Regions from separate parts of the Streptomyces sp. NPDC037054 genome, predicted to be linked through region 2. Evidence: riboswitches for the same ligand, from Rfam matches in the RefSeq annotation. Region 2 holds a riboswitch; each other region holds the start of a gene.
The links. Region 2 has a riboswitch for cobalamin ahead of ACZ7D7_RS28825 (ABC transporter substrate-binding protein). Riboswitches for the same ligand answer to the same signal wherever they lie in the genome.

Region 1 (4,185 bases), on a different contig from region 2:
TGCGCCGCCCGCTGTCCAGCCCAGCGACGGGCCTGTCTCTGTTGCCGGCTCTGCTGCCGGCTTCTCTCGTTCCTCCGTCCTCTCCTTCGCCACCTGCTCCCCGCACCCCCGCTCCGGATAGCCCCCGATCGCGCACAGCAGGGCGTTCGTGTCGTAGCGGAGGGGCTTGGCCACCGTCGACAGGGCGTCGGACGTCGTCGCGTCGGGGGAGACGCTCGCGCAGGCCGTGCGCGGGGCGGGTGGGGTCTCCCCGGCCGGGGCGTCCTGCCGCGTGCCGAAGTCGAGGACCAGGGCGATCCGCTTCCTGCCCTCCCGCTTCGGGGTGGACGCGCAGATCGTCGCGAAGTCGGCGGCGCCGCGCGGTTGGGCCGCGTTGCCGGAGTTCTCGCTCACCGCGAAGCGGAAGCCCTGGACGTCGCCGTCGGAGGGGCGGGCCGTGGCCGGGCCCTGGGTGGCGTACGTCCAGCCGTCGCCGGCGCGGTCCCAGAAGGACCAGTAGCGGTAACCGGCGGCCTGTGCCGGGCCCGCGCCCACGCCCGTGCCGACGCCCGCGCACAGCACGAGCGCGGCCAGGAGCAGGGCCCGCGAACGGCGGCCGGTCACGGCTGCTGCTTCCGGCGGCCGCTGAGCAGGAAGCCGAAGCCGATGCCGATGACCACGCAGACGCCCACGTACCACCAGACGCCGAACGGGGAGTCTTCCTTCGTCTCCTCCCCCTTCTTCCCGGCCTCCTCGCTGTCTCCCTTCTCCGCCTGCGGGGCCGGTCCCGTCGCGTTCAGCTGCTTCACCAGGTCCTTGCCGCCGAAGTCGCGCGGGTCCGTGCCCGTGGCGTGGGCCGCGAAGACGAGCTGGGCGTACGCCGCGGGGCCGCTCTGCTCGGCCCAGGCCGCGGAGTTCCGCTTCAGCCAGTCCAGGGCCTTGGCCGCCTGGCGGTCGGCACCCTGTGCGGCGAGGGCGACGACGGCGTCGGCGGTGTTGCCGTGGTCGGGGCCGCCCGTGCCGGCCAGCGTCAAGTGGCCGTTCTTCGCGAGGGACTTGGCGAGGTACGCGACGCCGTTGGCGGCGGCCCGCTCCGGGGTGGCCTCGCCGGCGTCGGAGCAGGAGGGCTCGACGGCCGTGTCGGGCTTCTCGGCCGCGTCGACCACCAGGCCCTCGCCGAGGGCGCCGAGGACACCGGCGGCGGTGGCGTCGGCGTTGGCGGCCAACGTGCCCTTCTTGTCCGGCTGGAAGGCGAACGCGCCCGCGTCCTTGCCCTCGCCCTCGCAGGGCAGCGAGAGCTTCAGCAGGGCCGCGTAGGGAGACTTCCCGCCCTTCACGACCTCCGCCGGCTTCTCCCCGGCCGCCGCGAGCGCGCCGATGACCACGGACGTGGAGTTCGTGTCGCTGGCGCCGCCGGGGACGTAGCCCCAGCCGCCGTCCTCGTTCTGCACGGACTTCAGCCAGTCGACGGCCTTGTCGGCGGCGGCGTCGTGGCCGCCGAGCGCGGTCAGGGCCTGGACGGCGGCGGCCGTGTTGTTCGTGTCGACCGTCGTCTTGGCGTCGCACGGCTTGGCCGGCTCGGCGCGGAACGGGGCGAACGCGCCGTTCGCGCACTGCTGGCGCACCAGCCAGTCGACGGCCTTCGGCGCGGGCGTCACCTTCACCGTGTGCTGGGCGAGCAGGGCGAGGGACTGGCGCCAGACGCCGTCGTACGTCGGGTCCGTCTTGCCGTACAGGCCGGACGGGAGGGCCGCGGACGGCGACGGCGACGGGGACGAGTCGGCGGCGGCCGGTGCGGCGGCACCGATCACGGCGGTGGCGGCCAGGACCGCGGCGCTGCGGCGGACGTTCATGATCGGCGGGTGCCTCTCCCTGCGGGGAGCCGGGCAGCACGGGGCACCCCCGGCGGCTCGGCTCCGTATACCTCGACGGTGCCGTGCTCCGGCGGACTGCCGGGCACGTGAGCCGTTCACGAACCGTGCGGGGCGATCCGGCTCACCACCGGGCGGGGCCCTGGTGGTTCACGGTTGCGGGTCAGCGCCGGAATTGCACCGGCTTCCCCCCGTACGGGTGTGATGACGACTGGCCACTCTACCCGGCCGTAGGGAAGGCGCCGAGGTGAGATGGGCGACTGCCGGAACCGGAACCGAAACCGGAACCGGAACCGGGAGCGGAACCGAAACCGGAACCGGAACGGCTACCCCTCCCGCCCCGTCGCTGTCCCCGCCCCCATCCCCGGCGCCGTCAGGTCGATGAGGCGGCACGCCGTCTCGATGTCCCTCTGCACCTCCGCTATCGACGCCCGGCCCGACAGCCACGTGATGAGGGCCGAGTGCCAGGTGTGCTCGATGACGCGGATCGCGGAGAGCTCGTCGGGGGTCGGGGCCGGGCGGCCCGCCGCCTCCAGGATGATCGCCGTGGTCCGGCGTGAGACCTGTTCCACCTCCGCGCTCACGCTGCGGTCCGCGAAGGTCAGGGCCCGGACCATGGCCTCCGCCAGATGCGGCCGGCGCTGGAGGGAGTGGAAGGCGCGCATGAGGGTCTCCGCGATCCGGTCGGCCGCCGTCTCGCCCGCCAGCGGATGCTTGCGGAGGGTGCCGTGCAGCCGCGCCAGCTGGTCCTGCATCGTCGCGACGAGCAGATGGACCTTGGACGGGAAGTACCGGTACAGCGTGCCGAGGGCGACCTGTGAGGACTCCGCGACCTCCCGCATCTGCACCGCGTCGAACCCGCCCCGCGCGGCCAGTTGCGCGGTCGCGCGCAGGATGCGGCGGCGGCGCGCCTCCTGCCGTTCGGTCAGCGGGGCCGCGGCCGGTCCCGCCGCGCCCGCCTCCGCTGTGGATCCCGCAGCCATGGTGCCGTCCCGTCCGTTCCCGTGCGTTCCCGTGCGTTCCGTGACAGTCGGTGAGGGCGAGTGATCGCACAGCATGCCAGGGTTGCGCGCCGTGGCGCGAATCACCCGATCCACTGGCCACAGCGCCCCTACCTGCCGGTAGATTCGGAGCCTCTTGAACGATCAAGTCTGAAACTTGTTCTAGATTAGCGTCCCGTCGTAATCTCGCGGGACAGTGCAGGGAGAAGGGGGCCCAGAGTGACCGCTGAGGCCAGGGAGGCGGCGTCCCCGGAGGGCCTCGCTGCCGACGGCGGGCGACCGCTCCGCATCGCGCTCCTCACGTACAAGGGAAACCCGTTCTGCGGCGGCCAGGGCGTCTACGTCCGGCACCTCTCGCGCGAACTGGCCCGGCTCGGACACCGCGTGGAGGTCATCGGAGCCCAGCCGTATCCGGTCCTCGACGTCGTCGACGGCACAGGCACAGACGGAGGTCCGGGACCGGGCGCGGGCGGCGGACCTGTCCTCACCGAGCTGCCGAGCCTCGACCTCTACCGCCAGCCGGACCCCTTCCGCACTCCGAAGCGGGACGAGTACCGCGACTGGATCGACGCCCTCGAAGTGGCCACGATGTGGACCGGCGGTTTCCCCGAGCCGCTCACCTTCTCGCTGCGCGCCCGCCGCCATCTGCGCGCCCGGCGCGGCGAGTTCGACGTCGTCCACGACAACCAGACGCTCGGCTACGGCCTGCTCGGCGACATCGGCGCGCCCCTGGTGACCACCATCCACCACCCCATCACCGTCGACCGGCAGTTGGAGCTGGACGCGGCGCGGAGCCGGCGCCGCCGGTACGCGGTGCGCCGCTGGTACGCCTTCACCCGCATGCAGAAGCGCGTCGCGCGCCGCCTGCCGTCCGTGCTGACCGTGTCCGGCTCCTCCCGCCAGGAGATCGTCGACCACCTCGGCGTACGGGACGACCGCGTCCACGTCGTCCACATCGGCGCCGACACCGACCTGTTCTCGCCCGACCCGTCGGTGCCGCAGGTGCCGGGGCGGATCGTGACGACGTCCAGCGCGGACGTGCCGCTCAAGGGGCTGGTGTTCCTGGTCGAGGCGCTGGCGAAGGTGCGCACCGAGCACCCCGACGCCCACCTCGTCGTCGTCGGCAAGCGGCCCACGGGCGGGCCCGTCGCCAAGGCGGTCGAGCGGTACGGGCTCGACGGCGCCGTCCGCTTCGTCAAGGGCATCTCGGACGCCGAACTGGTCGACCTGGTGCGCTCGGCGCAGGTCGCGTGCGTGCCGTCGCTGTACGAGGGCTTCTCGCTGCCCGCCGCCGAGGCCATGGCCACCGGCACGCCGCTGCTCGCCACGACCGG
Region 2 (4,185 bases):
GCCGACCGGGCGCACGTCTACCTGCGTCATCCCCTGCCGCTGGCCGACGGCGCCCCGGACACCGCCGTCGTCCTGCGCGCGCACGGCACGTCGCACCCGGGTGGCGCCGTGCCCCCGGACGTGGCCCGCCGCCTCGCCGGGCTGCTGCGGGGCGGCCGGCCCGTGTTCGGGGACTCCCCGGCGACCGCCGCCGTCCTGGCGGACATGCTGGGAGCCGAGGCGGGCCCGCGCGGGCGCCGCTCGATCGTCGCGCCGCTCCTCGGCCGCGACCACGCCATGGGCGTCGTCGTCCTCACCCGCGAGGCCCACCGCCCGGCCTTCACCGACGACGACCTGTTCGTCGCCTCCCAGCTCGCCACCCTCACCGCCCTCGGCATCGACAAGGCCGAGCGGCACGGGCACGAGGCGTTCGTCGCGGACGCGCTGCAGCGCACGATGCTGCCCCAGTCGCTGCCCGAGCCGACCGGCGTGCGGCTCGCCAGCCGGTACCTCCCGGCCTCCCGCACGGCGCAGGTCGGCGGCGACTGGTACGACGCGATTCCGCTGCCCGGCAGCCGCGTCGCCCTCGTCATCGGCGACGTGATGGGGCACTCCGTGACCTCCGCGGCGATCATGGGCCAGCTGCGCACCATCGTGCAGACCCTGGCCGGCCTCGACCTGCCCCCGGCCGAGGTCATGCACCACCTGGACGAACAGGCGGAGCGGCTGGGCGGCCAGCACATGGCGACCTGCCTCTACGTGCTGTACGACCCCGTGCGGCAGCGGCTGCTGATGGCCAACGCGGGCCACCCCCCGCCGCTGCTCGTGCACCCGGACGGCACCGCCGAGATCATGAAGATCCCGACCGGCGTGCCGATCGGCGTCGGCGGCTGCGCCTTCGAGTCGACGGAGATGCCGGCGCCGGCCGGGGCGACGCTGCTGCTGTACACGGACGGCCTCGTCGAGTCGCGCGGCTCGGACCTCCAGACCGGCGTGGAGCAGCTGGTCGCGCGGCTGGACGACCACGCCGCCGCCCACCCGGCCGGGCCGCCGCCCCTGGAGTCGCTGTGCGACGAGGCGCTGCGCACCCTGGGCCACGGCGACCGGCACGACGACGTGGCGCTGCTCGCCGCCCGGCTGGAGGGCGTGGAGCCGGCGACCGTGACGTACTGGTATCTGGCGCCCCATCCGCGGACCGCCGGCCAGGCCCGCCGGCTGGCCCGCAGGGCGCTGCGCCGCTGGGGCCTCGACTCCCTGCTGGAGACCACCGAGTTGCTGGTCAGCGAAGTGATCGGGAACGCCGTGCGGTTCGCCAACCGCCCGATCAGCCTGCGGATCCTGCGCACGGACGTGCTGCGCTGCGAGGTCGGCGACGACTCGCCGCAGGTGCCGAGGATGCGCGAGGCGCAGCTGAGCGACGAGGGCGGCCGGGGCCTGTGGCTGGTCGACCAGCTGGCCGACCGCTGGGGCGCGACGCGGGTGAGCACGGGCAAGGTGGTGTGGTTCGAGCTGGAGCTGCCGAAGGAGTGAGCAGTACGGCGCCCGCCGCGTGGTGCGGCGGGCGCCGCGTGGTGCGGCGGGCGCCGGGTCTGCTCACCCGAGGGCGGAGTCCCGTCGGGGTTGTCAGGTTTCCGAGGTTCTCATGGGCCTCACCCCTGGCGGTTGATGACGAACTGCGAGCCCGGTTCGACGCAGACGTCGCTCTCCGCCGAGTGTCCGCGAAACCCACCCACAGTCGCTCGGCCCACGCCAACGGGGCCTCGCAGCGCACCAGTTGTCCGCGGGGACATCGGCAACCGGGCGGGGCCCGGCCCGGACCGCAGCAGACCGAGCATGACCGTGACCCAGGCTGGGCCCTTCGGGCGCGGGACCTGGAGTTCGGGGCCGACCGAGCCCGGTTCGTGCTTCCCCCACGACGAGCACGCCGGACGGCTGGTGCTGCGGGCGGTCCGCGAGGCTTGACGGCAGGCTCGGGGCGTGCGAGCGAGCCCCCGCGCCCTTTTGACCTGAGCTCGACGGACCGTAGTATCACCGGGTCATCGCCGCGACGGGAGAACAGGAAGCCGGTGCGAATCCGGCACGGTCCCGCCACTGTGACCGGGGAGTGCACCCCTTCTCCACGCCACTGCGCACCGCGCGGGAAGGCAGGGGGGAGCGTCGATCCGGGAGTCAGGACACTGGCCTGTCGCGGGCCCGTTCCGAGGAGCGCGGACTCCCCAGGAGGCTTCACGTGTACGACGGCACGTTCCGTCCCCCGCTGTTCACCCGTGTCCGAAGGCGCCACGCCCTGCGCGCCGCGGCCGTCGCCCTGTCGGCGGCCCTGCTGAGCGCCGGCTGCGGCTCGTCGCAGCACACCGGCCAGGACGCGAAGGCCACGGCGTCTCCGGCCGACGGCTTCCCCGTCACCATCGACAACTGCGGTGTGAGGACGACGTACGACGGGCCGCCCTCCCGCGTCGTCACCATCCACCAGCACCCGGCGGAACTCATGCTCTCCCTCGGTCTGAAGGACCGCATGGTGGGCACCGCCTTCCCCGACTCCCCCGTCCTGCCCGAACTGAAGGACGACTACGAGGCGATCCCGCAACTGGCCCAGAGGGAACCGTCGTTCGAGACGGTCCTGGAGGCCGAGCCGGACCTCGTCTACGGCGGCTACGGCAGCGCCTTCACCGAGAACGAGGGCCGTTCCCGCGAGGCGTTCGCCGATGCCGGCATCGACACCCACCTCAACCGCGAATACTGCGGCAAGGAGCGGGTCACGATGAAGGACACCTACGAGGAAGTCCGCACGATCGGCCGGATCTTCGGCGTGCCCGACCGGGCGGACAAGCTGGTCTCCGCGCTTCAGGCGCGGGTCGACAAGGCCACCACCGCCGTCGAGGGCGCCACCGAGGTACCCGTCTTCGTCTACGACAGCGGTGACAAGGCCGCGTTCACCGCGGGCGGCAAGAGCCTGGGCACCGACCTCATCCGGCTGGCCGGCGGCCGCAACGTCTTCGCCGACCTCGACGACGTCTTCGGTGACGTCTCGTGGGAGCAGGTCGTCGAGCGCAAGCCGGAGGTCATCGCCGTCTACGACTACGCCGGCGCCGGAAGCGTCGAACGGAAGAAGGAGTTCCTGCTCTCCCGGCCCGCCCTCAAGGACGTCCCCGCGATCAAGAACAAGCGGTTCGTCGTCCTGCCGCTGACCGCCACCCTGGTCGGCGTGCGGTCCGCGTACGCGGTGGAGGATCTGGCCCGCGGACTGCACCCCGAGAGCTTCGCGTGACGGCCCCGGTCGCCGGTACCGGTACCGGTACCGGTACCGAGCGGACCGTGAGCGGGCGGCGGCAGGGCGACGGACGGGTGGGCCCGGCCGGTCTCGCGGTCACGCTCGTCCTCTTGGCCGTCCTGCTGGTGGTGTCCGTCACGGCCGGTCTCGCCATCGGCTCGGTGCGGGTCCCGCCCGGGCAGGTGTGGGGCATCGTGACGCACGCGCTGGGCGCCGACTGGTCGGCACCCAACTGGTCTCGCGCGCGGGAGACCATCGTGCTGGACGTGCGCGCGCCGCGCGTGCTCCTCGGGGCCGTGGCGGGCGCCGGACTCGCGGTCGTGGGCACCGCCCTGCAGGCCCTGATCCGCAACCCCCTCGCCGAGCCCTACCTGCTCGGTGTCTCCTCCGGGGCGTCCCTCGGCGCCGTCGCGGTGATCGTGTTCGGGGTGACCTGGTTCGGGCCGGTGTCGCTGTCGGTCGCCGCGTTCGCGGGTGCGCTCGGAGCGCTGCTGCTCGTCTACTCCACCGCCCGCACCGGCGGTCGGATCACGTCCGCGCGGCTGGTCCTCTCCGGTGTCGCCGTCGCCGCCGTGCTCACCGCCGTGCTGGACCTGGTGCTGCTCACCACCGACCGGGGCAACGAGACCCGCGCCGTCCTCGCCTGGACCCTCGGCGGCCTCGGAGGCGTCGACTGGGGCGCCCTGTGGCTGCCCGGCGCCGCCCTGCTCCTGGGCATCGGCATCCTCACGGTCCAGGCCCGCAACCTGAACCTGCTGCTCGCCGGCGAGGAGGCCGCGACCACCATGGGTCTGGACGTGGCCCGCTTCCGCGCCCGCATGTTCGTCCTGCTCTCCCTCGTCACCGGCGTCCTCGTCGCGGCGTGCGGACCGATCGGCTTCGTCGGGCTGATGCTGCCGCACATCGTGCGCCTCGTCGTCGGCGGCGACCACCGG
Region 3 (4,185 bases), on a different contig from region 2:
GAGCACAGCCTCGACGAGTGGGGCCTGGGCGGCCGGTCGTTCGGCACCTGGGTCACCTGGTTCCTGCTCGGCGGCGACCTGTACACCGCGTACACGTTCGTGGCCGTACCGGCGGCGATCTACGCGGCGGGCGCGGCGGGCTTCTTCGCGGTGCCGTACACGATCCTGGTGTACCCGCTGATCTTCACCTTCCTGCCGCGGCTGTGGTCGGTGTCGCACAAGCACGGCTACGTGACGACGTCCGACTTCGTGCGCGGCCGGTTCGGCTCGAAGGGCCTGTCGCTGGCCGTCGCGCTGACCGGCATCCTGGCGACGATGCCGTACATCGCGCTCCAGCTGGTCGGCATCCAGGCCGTGCTGGACGTGATGGGGGTCGGCGGCGGCGAGAACACCAACTGGTTCATCAAGGACCTGCCGCTGCTGATCGCCTTCGGTGTGCTCGCGGCGTACACGTACTCGTCGGGTCTGCGGGCCCCGGCGCTCATCGCGTTCGTCAAGGACACCCTGATCTACATCGTGATCGCCGTGGCGATCATCTACATCCCGATCAAGCTGGGCGGCTTCGACGACATCTTCGCCAAGGCGGGCGAGGCGTTCTCGGAGACCAACCCGGCGACGGGCGCGCCGCGCGGCTCGCTGGTGCCGGCCGAGGCGGGCCAGTGGACGTACGCCACGCTGGCGCTGGGCTCCGCGCTCGCGCTGTTCATGTACCCGCACTCGATCACGGCGACGCTGTCCTCGCGCAGCCGTGACGTGATCCGCCGCAACACCACGATCCTGCCGCTGTACTCGCTGATGCTGGGCCTGCTGGCGCTGCTCGGCTTCATGGCGATCGCGGCCGGCATCAAGGTGCAGAACGGCCAGCTGGCGATCCCCCAGCTGTTCGAGACCATGTTCCCGGACTGGTTCGCGGGCGTGGCCTTCGCGGCGATCGGCATCGGCGCCCTGGTCCCGGCGGCGATCATGTCGATCGCGGCGGCGAACCTCTTCACCCGCAACATCTACAAGGACTTCATCAAGCCCGACGCGACCCCGGCGGAGGAGACCAAGGTCTCCAAGGTGGTCTCGCTGCTGGTGAAGGTGGGCGCGTTGGCCTTCGTCCTGACCATGGACAAGACGGTCGCGATCAACTTCCAGCTGCTGGGCGGCATCTGGATCCTGCAGACCTTCCCGGCCCTGGTCGGCGGCCTGTTCACCCGCTGGTTCCACCGCTGGGCGCTGCTCGCCGGCTGGGCGGTCGGCATGCTCTACGGCACGATCGCGGCGTACGGCGTGGCCTCCCCGACGCAGAAGCACTTCGGCGGCTCCTCGAAGGAGATCCCCGGCATCGGCGAGATCGGCTACATCGGTCTCACCGCGTTCGTGCTGAACGTCGTCGTCACGGTGGTCCTCACCTTCGTCCTCAAGGCCGCCAAGGCCCCCGAGGGCGTCGACGAGACCAAGCCGGAGGACTACACGGCCGACGCGGGCGACCCGGGCGTCCAGGTGGAACTCCCGCCGGCGACGGCGGGCTCGGCCCACTGAGGCCCGCCCCCAAGGAGAGCGACTCGGGCCGCCGGGAAAACCGGCGGCCCGTTGTCGTACCCGTCCGGCACACTCGCCGTATGGACATCGTGATCCGGCAGGCGCTGCCCGGCGAGTTCGAGACCCTCGGTGAGATCACCGCACAGGCCTACCTCCGTGACGGCCTGCTGGACTTCGGGGAGAGCGATCCCTACCTTGCCGAGTTGCGCGACGTCGCCAAGCGCGCGGCACACGCCGAGGTGCTCGTCGCCGCGCGGAACGACACCCTGCTCGGCGGCGTCACGTTCGTGCCGTCCGGCGGGCCGATGGCCGAGATCGCCGGCCCTTCGGAGGCCGCGATACGCATGCTCGCCGTGGACCACGCCGCCCGGGGCCGCGGGGTCGGCGAGGCCCTCGTGCGTGCCTGTGCCGACCGCGCCCGCGCCCTGCCGGGCTGCACGGGCGTGGTGCTCTCCACGCAGCGCACCATGCACACCGCGCACCGGCTCTACGAACGGCTGGGGTTCGTGCGCACGCCGGAGCTCGACTGGAACCCCCGGCCCGATCTCCTCGACATCCAGCTACTCGCCTACCGACTGACACTCTGACACAACATCTGGGGGTGCTTCGGCAGCCCGGCACAAGATGTATGCTCGTGCTCGCTGTCGCCGCAGGGGAATCCGGTGCGAATCCGGAACTGTCCCGCAACGGTGTACTCGCGTGTTTCCGCACGCCTGTCCAGTCCGAGGACCTGCCGACGGCGCGCCCGGCCGTCCGGCCCGGCGCATGACGTCCGGGCCTCGTGGAATGGGCCGGTGGACGCGACGCCGCGTGCGCTCGTGAGCTGCCCCCGTCCCTCGCCGAGGCCCCGTGCCGAGCGAGGGAGAGCCCCACGTGACCATCGCGCCAGCCGATCCGGCTTCAGCGACCCAGGTGCCCGACGACGGTCCGGGTGCCGCGTTGCTGCGGAACCTGACCGAGCTGACCGCCGACCTGCCCGACGCCGACCCCGGCCGGGTCGCCGCCGCGGCGCTGCGGGGCCGGTCGGCGCACGCGGACGAGGCCGAACTGCGCGAGCTGGCCACGGAGGCCGCCGCGGGCCTGATCTCGGAGGACCCCGCCTACTCGAAGCTGGCCGCCCGGCTGCTCGCGATCGGCATCCGCGCCGAGGCCGCCTCGCAGGGCGTCACCGTCTTCACCGAGTCCGTCGCCACCGGCCACCGCGAGGGCCTCGTCGCGGACCGGACCGCCGACTTCGTCCGCCTGCACGCGGCCCGGCTGGACGCGCTGATCGACCCGGCCGCCGACGACCGCTTCGGCTACTTCGGCCTGCGCACCCTGCACAGCCGCTACCTGCTGCGGCACCCGACCACCCGCAAGGTCGTGGAGACGCCCCAGCACTTCCTGCTGCGCGTCGCCGCCGGTCTCGCCGAGGACGACACGCCCCGCGCCGTGGACGAAGTCGCGGCGCTCTACCGCCTGATGAGCCGCCTCGACTACCTGCCCTCCTCCCCCACCCTCTTCAACTCCGGCACCCGGCACCCCCAGATGTCGTCCTGCTACCTCCTCGACTCCCCCAAGGACGAGTTGGACTCCCTCTACGACCGCTACCACCAGGTCGCCCGCCTCTCCAAGCACGCCGGCGGCATCGGCATCGCCTACTCCCGGGTCCGCGCCCGCGGTTCGCTGATCCGCGGCACCAACGGCCACTCCAACGGCATCGTCCCGTTCCTGAAGACGCTGGACGCCTCGGTCGCCGCCGTGAACCAGGGCGGCCGGCGCAAGGGGGCGGCCGCCGTCTACCTGGAGACCTGGCACGCGGACATCGAGGAGTTCCTGGAGCTGCGCGACAACACCGGCGAGGACGCCCGGCGCACGCACAACCTGAACCTGGCGCACTGGGTGCCGGACGAGTTCATGCGCCGCGTGAACGCCGACGAGCAGTGGTCGCTGTTCTCCCCGTCGGACGTGCCCGAACTGGTCGACCTGTGGGGCGCGGAGTTCGACGCCGCGTACCGGGCGGCGGAGGCGAAGGGCCTCGCGCGCAAGGCGCTGCCCGCCCGTGAGCTGTACGGCCGCATGATGCGCACCCTCGCGCAGACCGGCAACGGCTGGATGACCTTCAAGGACACCGCCAACCGCACCGCCAACCAGACCGCGACGCCCGGCCGGGTCGTGCACTCCTCCAACCTGTGCACGGAGATCCTGGAGGTCACCGACGACGGGGAGACGGCGGTGTGCAACCTGGGGTCGGTCAACCTCGGCGCGTTCGTGGCCGGTTCGGACATCGACTGGGAGCGGCTGGACGAGACCGTCCGCACCGCCGTCACCTTCCTCGATCGCGTCGTGGACATCAACTTCTACCCGACCGAGCAGGCGGGCCGGTCCAACGCCCGCTGGCGCCCCGTCGGCCTCGGCGCGATGGGTCTCCAGGACGTCTTCTTCAAGCTGCGCCTGCCCTTCGACTCCCCCGAGGCCCGCGCCCTGTCGACGCGCGTCGCCGAGCGGATCATGCTCGCCGCGTACGAGGCGTCCGCCGACCTCGCCGAGCGCAACGGCCCGCTTCCCGCCTGGGACGAGACCCGTACCGCCCGCGGCGTGCTGCACCCCGACCACTACGACGTCGAACTCGCCTGGCCGGAGCGCTGGGACGCCCTGCGGGCCCGTGTCGCGTCGGTCGGC

Region 1: linked by a shared signal. The riboswitch ahead of ACZ7D7_RS33735 (prenyltransferase/squalene oxidase repeat-containing protein) and the one ahead of ACZ7D7_RS28825 (ABC transporter substrate-binding protein) in region 2 are both predicted to bind cobalamin.
Region 3: linked by a shared signal. The riboswitch ahead of ACZ7D7_RS01155 (ribonucleoside-diphosphate reductase subunit alpha) and the one ahead of ACZ7D7_RS28825 (ABC transporter substrate-binding protein) in region 2 are both predicted to bind cobalamin.

Annotation. Positions count from the first base shown of each region.
Region 1 covers NZ_JBVJSJ010000025.1:4,819-9,003, forward strand. The annotation lists gene ACZ7D7_RS33730 (SCO2322 family protein) at 1-603, opposite strand, end outside; gene ACZ7D7_RS33735 (prenyltransferase/squalene oxidase repeat-containing protein) at 600-1,832, opposite strand; cobalamin riboswitch at 1,967-2,093, opposite strand; gene ACZ7D7_RS33740 (TetR family transcriptional regulator) at 2,177-2,833, opposite strand; gene ACZ7D7_RS33745 (glycosyltransferase family 4 protein) at 3,071-4,185, shown strand, end outside.
Region 2 covers NZ_JBVJSJ010000014.1:117,756-121,940, forward strand. The annotation lists gene ACZ7D7_RS28820 (SpoIIE family protein phosphatase) at 1-1,509, shown strand, start outside; cobalamin riboswitch at 2,001-2,179, shown strand; gene ACZ7D7_RS28825 (ABC transporter substrate-binding protein) at 2,210-3,247, shown strand; gene ACZ7D7_RS28830 (FecCD family ABC transporter permease) at 3,295-4,185, shown strand, end outside.
Region 3 covers NZ_JBVJSJ010000001.1:251,529-255,713, forward strand. The annotation lists gene mctP (monocarboxylate uptake permease MctP) at 1-1,524, shown strand, start outside; gene ACZ7D7_RS01150 (GNAT family N-acetyltransferase) at 1,605-2,111, shown strand; cobalamin riboswitch at 2,115-2,276, shown strand; gene ACZ7D7_RS01155 (ribonucleoside-diphosphate reductase subunit alpha) at 2,398-4,185, shown strand, end outside.